2 regions of the Thalassospira sp. CH_XMU1420-2 genome follow, and region 1 is predicted to be linked to the other one. Evidence: predicted binding sites of a transcription regulator. Region 1 holds the regulator's gene; the other holds the start of a gene.
What was found. The regulator PhoB, encoded in region 1, activates phosphate uptake and scavenging genes when phosphate is short. The targets are predictions, from matches to a motif close to TNTCATAAAACTGTCA.
Positions count from the first base shown of each region.

Region 1 (6,241 bases):
GCGATGATCATTGCCGATCTGCCTGCAGAAATCACATCTGACAGCGGTCAGCTGTCGCTTGCACTCAACAGCATTTCGTTGATTGCGGCGGGGAATGGTCAGCATCTGACTGTTTCACCCGAAGTTGTCGATGCCGGTCGCCGTCTTGCGAATTTGCAGTCGATTGCCAACGCAGCACTGATTGTCGTGATGCTGTGTGGTGCGGTTATCGGGGTTTCGCTTTCCTATCGCAAAATTTCGCCGGAACTGCGCGCACGCAACAACGTCGAACGCATTTCGCGCTGGGTGATGATTGCCTGTTCGGCGATTGCAATCCTGTCTACGGTCGGAATTGTGTTTTCGCTTCTGTTCGAAGCACTGCACTTCTTTAGCAAGATCAACCCGCTTGAATTCCTGTTCGGTCTGGAATGGAGCCCGCAGACGGCCATTCGCGCCGACCAGGTCGCATCCGAAGGCGCATTCGGTGCCATTCCGCTGTTTGTCGGAACGCTTCTGATTACCGTGATTGCAATGTGTGTTGCAGTTCCGGTTGGATTGTTCTCGGCCATTTATATGGGGGAATACGCATCCCCGAAATTCCGTGCGGTTGCCAAACCGGCACTGGAAATTCTGGCTGGTGTTCCGACTGTTGTTTACGGCTTTTTCGCAGCCCTTACGGTTGCGCCGTTCCTGCGCAACAATGGTGCGATCCTTGGTCTTGATGTCAGTTCGGAAAGCGCGCTGGCGGCGGGGCTTGTCATGGGGGTCATGATCATCCCGTTCGTATCGTCGCTTTCGGATGATGTGATGTCACAGGTGCCCAAATCGCTGCGTGACGGGTCGTATGGTTTGGGCGCAACCAAATCCGAAACCATCCGCCACGTGATTTTCCCGGCGGCTTTGCCCGGGATTGTCGGTGCGGTTCTTCTGGCTGTGTCGCGCGCAATTGGTGAAACGATGATTGTGGTGATGGCCGCAGGTCTTGCAGCCAACATGACGGTCAACCCGCTTCAGGCCGTGACGACTGTGACTGTGCAGATTGTTACTCTTCTGGTCGGCGACCAGGAATTTGACAGTGCAAAAACCCTCTCAGCCTTTGCGTTGGGGCTGGTTCTTTTCCTTGTCACCTTGGGCTTGAACGTATTTGCCCTTAAGGTAGTTCAGAAGTATCGCGAGAAATATGACTGATATGGCATCCCTTATGGAAGACAGAGCCGCAGCAAAGGTGATTTCGGACAAAATGCACAAGCCCGTAGACTGGGACAGCCCGAAGATCGCACGTAACATCAAAAAGCGTTACGCAGCTGAGCGTCGTTTTAAAATCTATGGACTAAGCGCGATCGGTGTTGCGCTTCTGGCCTTGTTTGTTCTGGGTTTCTCTATTGTCTCCAAAGGCTATAGCGCATTCTTCCAGACCTACATTCAGCTTGAAGTTCACTTTGATCCGGCGGAAATCGATCCTGACAGGACGGGTGATCCGGCCGTTATCGGCAAGGCCAACTTTGACGGCCTGATCAAGCAGTCCCTGCGTGAACGGTTCCCCGAAGTAACCAGCCGCCGCGATCGCCGTGATCTGTATGGCATCGTGTCAGGTGGTGCGTCCTATGATCTGCGTGAACGGGTTATGGAAAACCCGAACCTGATCGGGCAGACCCGCAAGATCTGGCTGATTTCCGGTGACGATTTCGACATGCTCAACAAAGGCTATATCGATGCCGAAGTTGATGAAAGCAGCCGTCGTCTCAATGACCAGGAAATCGGATGGTACAATGCACTGGTCGAAGACGGTGCGGTCGAAAAGCAGTTCCATGCCCGCTTCTTTACCAGTGGTGACTCCCGCGAGCCGGAACTTGCCGGTATCTGGGGGGCGGCTGTCGGGTCGTTCTATACCCTGCTTGTAACCTTGGCCCTGTCCTTCCCGATCGGGGTTCTTGCCGCGGTCTATCTTGAAGAATTCGCACCGAAGAACCGGTTCACGACCATTGTTGAGGTCAATATCAACAACCTTGCTGCTGTGCCGTCGATTGTGTTCGGTCTGCTTGGTCTTGAGGTCTATCTCAATGTCATGCATCTGCCGCGTTCGGCCCCGGTTGTCGGCGGCTTGACCCTGGCTCTGATGACCTTGCCGACCATCATCATTGCGTCGCGTGCAGCGATCAAGGCGGTTCCGCCGTCAATACGCCAGGCGGCCCTTGGTCTTGGTGCCTCGCCGGTTCAGACCGTAACCCACCATGTGCTGCCGCTGGCGATGCCGGGCATTCTGACCGGGACGATCATTGGGATGGCACAGGCACTTGGTGAAACGGCACCGCTTTTGATGATCGGCATGGTTGCCTTCATCGTTGATATCCCGGGTGGTGCACTTGATCCGGCAACGGTTCTGCCGGTCCAGATCTATCTGTGGGCAGACAGCCCGGAACGTGCCTTTGTCGAGAAAACCTCGGCAGCGATTATGGTGTTGCTGGCCTTCCTGATCCTGATGAATGGACTGGCTGTGTATCTGCGCAAAAAATTTGAACGGAAGTGGTAAAATGGCTGCTGTATCCCAGAGCGCAATGACGGCAGAGCCGTCGGTCGCAAGCCCGAAAATGACGGCACGTGACCTTAATCTTTTCTATAGCGACAACCAGGCGCTGTTCGATGTCAATCTGGATATCGTCGAACGTCAGGTTACCGCTTTGATTGGCCCGTCGGGTTGTGGCAAGTCGACCTTCCTGCGGTGTATGAACCGCATGAACGACACGATTGATGGTGTGACCATCAATGGCAAGGTGACCCTTGATGGCCGCGATATCTATGACAAGCGGATCGACGTTGTTCAGCTGCGCGCACGTATCGGGATGGTGTTCCAGAAACCGAACCCGTTCCCGAAATCGATCTATGACAACGTGGCCTATGGCCCGCGTATTCATGGTCTGGTCAATTCGCGTGACGAACTTGATGAAATTGTCATGACCTCGCTTGAGCGTGCCGGTCTTCTCAAGGAAGTCAAAGATCGCCTGCAATCGCCCGCTACCGGTCTTTCGGGTGGTCAGCAGCAGCGTCTTTGCATCGCACGTGCGGTCGCGGTCAGCCCGGAAGTCATTCTGATGGACGAGCCGTGCTCGGCACTTGATCCGATTGCAACGGCAAAGGTCGAAGAGCTGATTGACGAACTGCGTTCGAACTACACGATCGTGATCGTGACGCACTCCATGCAGCAGGCTGCGCGTGTATCGCAGCGGACCGCATTTTTCCACCTTGGCAAGCTGGTAGAAGTTGGTGAAACCGATCAGATCTTCACCAACCCGAAAGACGACCGCACCAAGGGTTACATTACCGGTCGCTTTGGTTAAGCGATACGAGGAGAACGCATAAATGGCTGACGACAAAACACATATCGTGAGTTCGTTCGACGAGGAACTGACCCGTCTGAACAACATCATCTCGCAGATGGGCGGGCTTGCAGAAAGTCAGCTGATCTCTGCGATCCGCTCTATTGTAAAGCGTGACTCGGAACTGGCTGAAAAAGTCATTCTTTCAGACCATCGTATCGATGTTCTCGAACAGGAAGTGCAGGACTTTGCGGTCCGTCTTCTGGCCCTGCGCCAGCCGATGGCTGATGACCTGCGTCAGGTCGTGACGGCGCTTAAGCTGTCCAATGATCTTGAGCGTATTGGTGATTTGGCCAAGAACATTGCCAAACGTGCCCAGGTCCTGAACCAGATCCCGCCGATCCGTCCGGTCCAGGTGATCCCGAATATGGGCAAGCTTGCACAGGAAATCATCAAAGATGTTCTCGACGCCTATATCGAAGGTGACGCCGAAAAGGCGGAACGCGTCTGGGCGCGCGATCAGGAAGTCGATGACATGTACAATTCGCTGTTCCGCGAATTGCTGACCTACATGATGGAAGATCCGCGCAACATTACGGCATCGACCCACATGCTGTTCATCGCCAAGAACATCGAACGTATTGGCGATCATGCCACCAATATCGCCGAAACGATCTATTACCGGATCAAGGGCGAAGACCTGCCGGCAATCGACCGGCCAAAAAATGATGCAGCGAACTTTGCTGTTGTCGAACCGAATGAGTGACACTGGAGCATAGGAAGATGGACCCAACGGTTCTTATCGTCGAGGACGAAGCTGCAATCGTAACCATGTTGCGCTACAACCTCGAACGTGAGGGGATGCAGGTTGTCGAAGCCGGTGACGGTGACGAAGCGTTGAAAATTCTTGCTGAAACGCATGTTGATCTTGTCCTTCTGGACTGGATGTTGCCGGTCATGTCGGGGATCGAGGTTTGCCGTCAGATCCGCCGCAAACCCGAAAGCCGCGATTTGCCGGTCATCATGGTGACTGCGCGCGGCGAAGAAGGGGATCGCATTCGCGGCCTTGATACCGGTGCTGATGACTATGTCACCAAACCGTTCGCGATTGGCGAGTTGCTGGCACGTATTCGCGCACTTCTGCGCCGATCCGGTCCGGCGCAACCACAAGGGCAGTTGGTCTATTCCGATATCGAAATGGATCTTGCCGCCCATCGCGTCAGCCGTAATGGCAAGGCCATCCACCTTGGTCCGACCGAATTTCGTCTTCTGCGTTACTTCCTTGAACATCCGGGGCGTGTTTTCTCCCGCGAGCAGCTTTTGAATGCTGTTTGGGGGCCGAACATTTATGTCGAAACCCGCACGGTTGATGTGCATATCCGCCGCCTGCGCAAGGCCCTGAATGATGTCAAAGGTACCCGCGACATCATCCGGACGGTTCGGGCAGCCGGCTATGCGCTGGACTCGGAAACTGCGGCCTGATTGATCCGGCCACAAGGCCGGGCTGCTGGCTAGTTGGATGGCTCGTCGGAAAAAATTCTGACACTCAGATCAAACAAAACCCCCGTTGCCACAGGCCGCGGGGGTTTTGCATTTAGCTGTCTTTAGCTTTGCCGCGTGTGGTGCGTTTTGACCCGGATGTTGCCGATTTGTCTGATGACGCTGTCTTTGTCGCCGGTTTGCGGGGCGCTGCTTTTTTGGCCGATGTGGTTTTGCCCGACGTTGTTTTGGTTGCGGCGGGTTTTGTCGCAACCTTGCGCGCGGTTGCTTTCTTTGGCATGGCACGCGACGCAGGTTTCTTTGCCGTCGGTTTGGGTTTTGCGGTTTGCGCAGCCGTGCCAGATGCCTTTGTTGTTTTCGCGGTCGCCGGGGATGCAGATGCCACGGATGCAGGTGCCGCGGATGATGTCGTCTCTGGTGCGACTTCTGATGCCGGTGCTGCTTGTGCCGGTTCCGGGGCTTTTTTACGCTGGGTCCTTGGTGCCAGTTCGTTCATCAACAACATGTCGGCGCGCCGGAACTTGGCGATTTCGGCATCAATGTCTTCTTGTGGCACGTCACAGGCCGACAGCACATGATCCGAAAGCCGAAGGCCGGTTTCCAGTACTTCGGGAATTGCCGCATCGGCCCCGCTGCGCGACAGCGGACCGATATGGGTGATGTCCTGGGCGCGGGCAAAGATCTTGAGATGCGGATAATGCTGACGTAGAAGCGCCACGGTCTTTTCGGTTGCATGCGGGTTACCCATGGCAACAACCGCGATACGGGCTTCATCGGTGTGGGCGGCGCGGAATGTTTCCGGGCGTGACCCATCGGCAAAGAATACGGGAAGTCCCTCTGCACGGCCGCGCGATACCTGTTGGGCATCACTGTCGAGAACAATGAACGGAATATCGCGGGTTTTCAAAAGACGCGCCAAAACCCGACCAACACGCCCGCTGCCGATGACCAGAACATGCTGGTGGATGCCTTCGGTTTCATCCGAGATCGGGCCAAGCTGGTCGTCTTCCTTGGGGTGCAGCTTTTCCTCGATCCGGTGACCAAGATTGATCAGGGTCGGTGTCAATGCCATCGACAAGGCAACCACCGGGATCAGCATCGCGGCAAGATCACGCGGAATTGCACCATTCTGGGCCGCCAGTGCAAACATGACGAATGCAAATTCACCGCCTGCTGCCAGGCTCATCGCAACACGAAGGGCCGAACCCCGTTCAAACCGGATCGCCAAGGACAAGACAAACAGAACGGCCGTCTTGATCAGAAGCAATGCAATCAGCCACAGCAGCACACTGCCAAACTGTTCATAGACGACATTGGCATTGACCGACATCCCGACCGACATAAAGAACAGCGACAGGAAAACGCCACGGAATGGCGCGATATCGGCTTCGATCTGATGGCGGAATTCGGTTTCGGCCAGCATCACACCGGCAATGAACGCGCCAAGT
Region 1 covers NZ_JAYMEG010000001.1:568,784-575,024, forward strand. Annotated here, with positions in the region: gene pstC (phosphate ABC transporter permease subunit PstC) at 1-1,167, shown strand, start outside; gene pstA (phosphate ABC transporter permease PstA) at 1,220-2,509, shown strand; gene pstB (phosphate ABC transporter ATP-binding protein PstB) at 2,511-3,314, shown strand; gene phoU (phosphate signaling complex protein PhoU) at 3,337-4,059, shown strand; gene phoB (phosphate regulon transcriptional regulator PhoB) at 4,077-4,775, shown strand; gene WA429_RS02535 (cation:proton antiporter domain-containing protein) at 4,888-6,241, opposite strand, start outside.

Region 2 (6,241 bases), on a different contig from region 1:
TAGCGACGGCGCACCAGAAGACGCTTGCGCAGTTTCTTCTCGGCCCGTTCGGCTTCGTTCGGATCAATCTGACGCAATGCTTCGAGATGTTCGTCGGACTGTTCGCCTTCCGGCGCGTCCACCAGCATCGGCGGTGCCACCTGACGACGACGATGCGACAGGCTTTCACGCAGGAAACCGACACCAAACACCGCGCCGACCGCAATATGGGTCGAGCTGACAGGAAGACCGAGTGCCGAGGCCACAATCACGGTCAATGCCGCGGAAAGCGCAACCGTATAGGCACGGATCGGATCAAGTTTGGTGATTTTGGAGCCAACGGTTTTGATCAGTTTCGGACCAAACAGGATCAGACCAGCCGAAATACCAAGTGCACCAATCACCATAACCCAGATCGGGATCGGGGCCTTGGTCACGATTTCACCGCTATCCACACCTGATACGATGGCTGCAAGCGGGCCAATCGCGTTGGCAACGTCGTTAGAACCGTGGGCAAAGGACAAAAGAGCTGCCGACACAACAAGCGGAATACGGAACAGCGATGCAATTTCCTTGCGCCGTCCGGTCATCGATGCCGATGCACGGATCACGGCCTTGCGAACCGGAATGACCGTAATGAAGAATGCGGCGATACCAATGGCAATCACAACCGGGGTATCGGCCTTCCAGACTTTCTTCACACCCTTCATCATCAGATACATCGAGAATGCCGAAACCATCACGCCCACAAGGATCGGAACCCATTTGCGTGCGGCCGCAACGCGGTCCTCGGTATAGATGATGCGGAATTTGATAAAGGCCAAGAAGCCCGCGGCAATCAGACCACCCAGAACCGGGGAAATCACCCAGCTGGCAGCAATGGTGCCCATGGTCGGCCAGTTGACAGCACCAAGCCCGACGGCAGCCATGCCAGCCCCCATCACACCGCCAACGATCGAATGCGTGGTTGATACCGGCGCCCCGAGCCAGGTCGCCAGGTTCAGCCAAAGGGCAGCAGCCAAAAGCGCCGCCATCATCGCCCAGACAAAGGTCTGTGCATCAGGCATCTGGTTTGGATCGATAATGCCGTTCTTGATGGTCCCGACAACGTCGCCACCGGCAATGATCGCACCTGCGGCTTCGAAAACGGCGGCAATCAACAGCGCGCCAACCATGGTCAGTGCTTTCGAGCCGACCGCAGGACCGACATTGTTGGCAACATCATTGGCACCGATATTGAGCGCCATGTAACCGCCGATCACTGCAGCGGCGATCAGGAAGCCACTTTGCGGCAGTCCGCCCATGTGAAAGGCGACAAACGCACTACAGGCAAGCAGGAAAACAATGGCAAGACCAAGTTTTGCACTGATAGACGCAGTTGCGCCCATCCCGGCATCCATGCGCTTTTGCCACTTGAGGTCCTTATCCAGAGCAGTTTTTTTAACCGACATAATCAACCGTTACCACAAAAGGGAATCGACGCGCGGATCATGTCGAAGCCGAGCCCGTTTGTTAAGGTTTTTTTGCCGTTATATTACAACATACGAACAACCGTCTGAGGACAAACGAAAAACGGCCCCGCAATGCAGGGCCGTTTTCTGTGTAATCACAATGCCGGACGCCTAGCGACCAAACTGATTCAAAAGCCCTTTCAAAAGGCCCTTTGCAGCATCTTCGGGTGAATTGCCACCCGATCCGGTATCACTGTTGCCAGAGCTGCTTCCGCCAAGTGCCTTATCAAGGATGTTATCAAGAACCTTGACCGCAACCTTGTCCATGCGTCCGGTAATGACCGGATCATCGATCTTGCCTTTGGCATAAACGCTAAACGGCGGCAGTTCTTCGATCTTCTTGGAAAAATCGAAATCTGCGGTCGTATCCATCACCCATTTCGGAAGATCAAGCGTCGCATCGGCATCCGCCGTCCCGACACGCGAAAGCGCTTCGACACGGGTGGTCTTGGCAATGCCCTTGGTGATGGTGATGTCACCTTCAAGCGATTGCAGCAGATCGTTGTTACCAACCCCTTCGACGACCATTGCCTGTGGCCCCTGACGCAGCAGGGCTTCGATATTCAGTTTCGGATCACTCGACCGTTTTGACGCATTGCTGAACCGGACTTCGGTCAAAACCAGATTGGCCGTGCCGTTCAGGGCCGAAACCAGACGGCGTGACGTATTGCCCGATGCCGTAACATCGAATTTAAGGTTCGCACCGCCAATAATCGTATCATTGGCCACCTTGATCGGCGTCAGCCTTTCGATCCGCGCACCATCAAGATCCCCCTTAAGGGCAAGCTGCGGCACATCCGTATTACGTGCATCAAACGTCCCGTTGATGGCAAGATCACCATCCCCCAACAATCCCTTGAAGTTCGAGATCGTCAGAAGTCCCTGAACCAGGGTTGCCTTCAGATCCGGATTCACAAGGCTGTGAGTATCGAAATCAAGCTGATCAAGCGCAATGGCGATGTCGGCATCAATCGATCGCAATGCCGATACGTCAATGACAGTATCATCCCAAGGCGTACCATCACGGGCATCAACCCGTGTTGCGGTCATGCTTGCCGGAAGATTGAACGCGGCCTTGCGCGGACCACTGCCAATACCGGGCATAAGACCCGCGCGCTTTTGTGCTGGCAGGAACGGATCGACGACCAGTTTGCCACCAGAAAGTGCGACAGTCAGTTTTGGCTGTGCCTGGCTGCCATCAAAGGTCACCTTACCCGCGGTTTCGAACGCACCAAGCACAAGCTTCAGATCATCAAGCGTAACATTTTGCGCATTGCCCTTGACCGTGCTGGAAACGGCCAGTCGGCCAAGATTGCCTGATGGCGTATAGGTCGGCGCAACAAGATCAAGCGCGCGGTTCAGACTGGATGCCTGCACCGCCAGTTTGCCATCCAGTCCCGGATTGGCACCCAGCATCTGTGACACCACACCATCAAGTGCCACCTGCATAAGCGGGTTGGACACATCAAGTTTAAGGGTCGGACCGGTAATCGGACCATTCAGGCCAAGATTTGCCTGAATGCTTTTATAGCTGCTTGCCGGCGCCGGAAGCGTAATGCCCGTAAGCTTGACAAGCGGTTCCAGTGTCTTTGCGGTTACCCGGACAGACAGATTTTCAAAAGCCGGGATGTCGGCACTGCCATTAAAGGTACCCTTTGCCGATGCACTCAGCCCTGCGGCATCTGAAACGGCAAAATTGCCAAGGGTGATATCGCGCCCCTTGATGCTGCCATCAATCATGATGCCGCGCACCGCAACACCCGACGAAATGATTTCATCGGCAGCCAGCCGGTAATTTGCCGCCAGCCCATCAAGTGGCGCCAATGCGTCCTTGATGACCTTGACCATGTCTTCCTTGGCCGCGGTCGCGTTTGAAACACCATTCGCAGTCCCGCCGGTGGCGGACGTTCCGGTTGCGGTGCCATTACCCGCGCTGCCCGACGTCGTTGCGGATGCATCGCCGCCGGTCTGGGCGGTTGCGACATACTGATCAAGATTGATCCGGTCGAGCTTCAAGCCGATGCCAAGTGCCGGCAGCCCCGACCCGCCAAGATTGGCAACAACCGCACCACGAATGGCGGTGTCATCAATCCGAAGATCAAGATCGGAAATGTTCAACTGATCGGGCGTTCCCTTGATCCCGCCAGTCAGTGAGAACCGGCGCAGCCTGTCTGCACGAACACCGTCAACATCAACACCCAGCCAACGGATCACCGCCCGGATATTTTCCGATGCCATTTCATAGCTCAGCGCCGCAGACAGCTTGGGCTTTTCACCGGAAATGCTGCCGAACACGGCAAAGTCGGTCCCGCCCGGAAGGCCGGCTGAAACCTCGTTCAGGGTGATCTTGCTGTTGGCAATCGCGGCATTGACCCGCGCATTGTGAACCGGGGTCTGATTGTAAATAAGGGTTTCGACTTCAAAATCGATCGCGGCGGTCAGGTCAGCCGGAATGATCGGCGCATTTGCACTGTCACCCTTTTTAACCGAGCTTTGCGACGGGATGGATTGTGCGCTGCCATCGGTTGCACCGTCATTGCCCGTAATTGCCGATCCGGCCGCATCTGTCGATGATGAACCCGATGCAGCCCCGGCCCCGTCGCCCATATCTGCCAGAACCAGAATGCTATCAAGGTCAAGCTGGTTGAACCGCAATGCGACATCGGCACGCATGCTGGGTTCCTGATCAATGGCAATGGCGCCCGAACCACGGGTCTCGCCAAAGCGGATCGACAGATCATTTAACGTGACCGACTTTGCATTCGCGGTGATGTGACCACCAAGATCAAGCGGCTTTGCCGCAATATCGGGGATTTCTGCACCATCACCGGCGATACGCAGGGCCGCTTCGCGAAGGTCCTTGAAATCACCGTCAATCTGACCATCAAAGCCGGGATTGTCGGTTGAAAGATCGACACGTCCGGCAACGGTGACACCACCGTCAACCTTGTCGATGCCGACTTTCAGGCTGATCGGGAATGGCGCAACCTGACTGATCTGACCGACATTAAAGCCAAATGTCAGCGGGATACCGCGATAGAAAACGTACCCTTCCCCTTCGAGCGGGCCATTCAGACTGTCGGCCGACACACCAACCGTCAGACCCTCGATACGTTCGACCGAACCCGGGGTGCGGTAAATGATGGTGGCATTTTCGATTTCAAGACGATCGATCTTGATCGTGCTTGCAAAATCACTGCCGGATGCGGTTTCGTCAGTCGCGGTTGTGGCACTGCCGCCATTTTCCTCGTTGGCTGCCGGGGTCTGGGGTTCAGTTTGCGGAACTGTTATCGTGCCTGCATCCGGTCCGGAACGCGGCGCGGCTGCCGGATCAAAGACCAGATTGTTCGTACCGTTATCAAATGTCTCGATTGCGATGACCGGATCAATCAGGCTGACTTCAGTAACCTGGATATTGCCGGTCAGAAGCGGCATCAGGGCAACCGAAACCCGTGCCTCTTCAATCGAAACCATGTCGGCATCCTGTGCGCCGGGCAAATTGCCCAAGGTCACCTGACTTGCCGAAAGCGACGGCGACGGGATCAGCGACATCGACAGGTCGCCCGTCAGAACAAGCTCCCTGCCCGTCGCATCCCGGACGGCCTGGGTGATCTGTGCCTTGTAGCCATTCCAGTCAATCAGGGACGGAATGATCAGCAATGCGGCTACAAGCACCACTACTAACGCACCGATTACGGCAAGGATCTTTTTCAACAGTCAGGCTCCGCTCGCTCGCAAGGTCACACTGCCTTTTGGCCGTGACCCTCAATGGTTTGATTTTCAGTCCAAAATCATAGGGCTCGTGACATCTGTCGCAACAGAAAATGGCGAGAGAATGTTGCATTCATTACACGACATGGTGCGCGATCTTGCGGGATGCATTTTTCCACCGCCTTATCGCCCCGGCCCATAACATGTGAGCAGCCCCCGGACACGGGTCAAGCATCGCGCAGAAATCGCACAATTTTTAACAAATAAAAACAAGCATCGAACAGGCCGTAACCAAACCATAAATTCCAGTTTCGAAACACATTTCGAGCCAAATACATAGTTTAAAATCAATTGGATACTGGAAATCGCCGATTAAAATGATACATTTTAGAAAACAATAAATTCAATCCTGACTTTCATTCAAATCGAAAGATCATCGCGCTTTTCCGCGACAGGGAGGATGAAAATGACCGATACAACAATTCAAACGCCAGAAAACACGGTCGACAACGGACTGCACGGTATTACGATCCGGACCATCACAACCGATCAGTCGGGCAAATGGCTTCAGGCCGGCTGGCGGGACTTCAAACAGACACCGGCGATTGGCCTGACCTATGGTGCGCTTTGCGTCCTGGCTGGGTGGCTCGTGATCCTGAGCATCTTTCGAACCGGACAGCCTTATCTGACACTGCCGCTGGCTGCGGGCTTCATGCTTTTGGCACCGCTTGTCGCCGTGGGCCTTTACGAAACCAGCCGCCGCCTTGAGATGGGCGAAAATGTTACCATCTGGCACAGCCTGAACGGTTTTCGCCGCAACCCCGGACAGATCGGGGCGATCGGTGTTGTTCTGATGCTGTTCTTCCTGGCATGGACGCGGATTGCGATGTTGCTGTTCGCGCTGTTTTACAACGGAACCATGCCGTCACTTGATGCCCTGATCTGGGAAACATTCTTTTCGCGCGATGCGATTACATTCCTGATTACCGGTTCCATCCTTGGCGGTGCGCTGGCGATCATTGTTTTTGCCATTTCGGTGG
Region 2 covers NZ_JAYMEG010000006.1:174,217-180,457, forward strand. Annotated here, with positions in the region: gene WA429_RS17770 (inorganic phosphate transporter) at 1-1,430, opposite strand, end outside; gene WA429_RS17775 (AsmA family protein) at 1,602-5,204, opposite strand; gene WA429_RS17780 (DUF2189 domain-containing protein) at 5,668-6,241, shown strand, end outside.
Region 2: WA429_RS17770 (inorganic phosphate transporter) is a predicted target of PhoB. The motif match lies at 1,503-1,518, and genes of this name have one in related genera.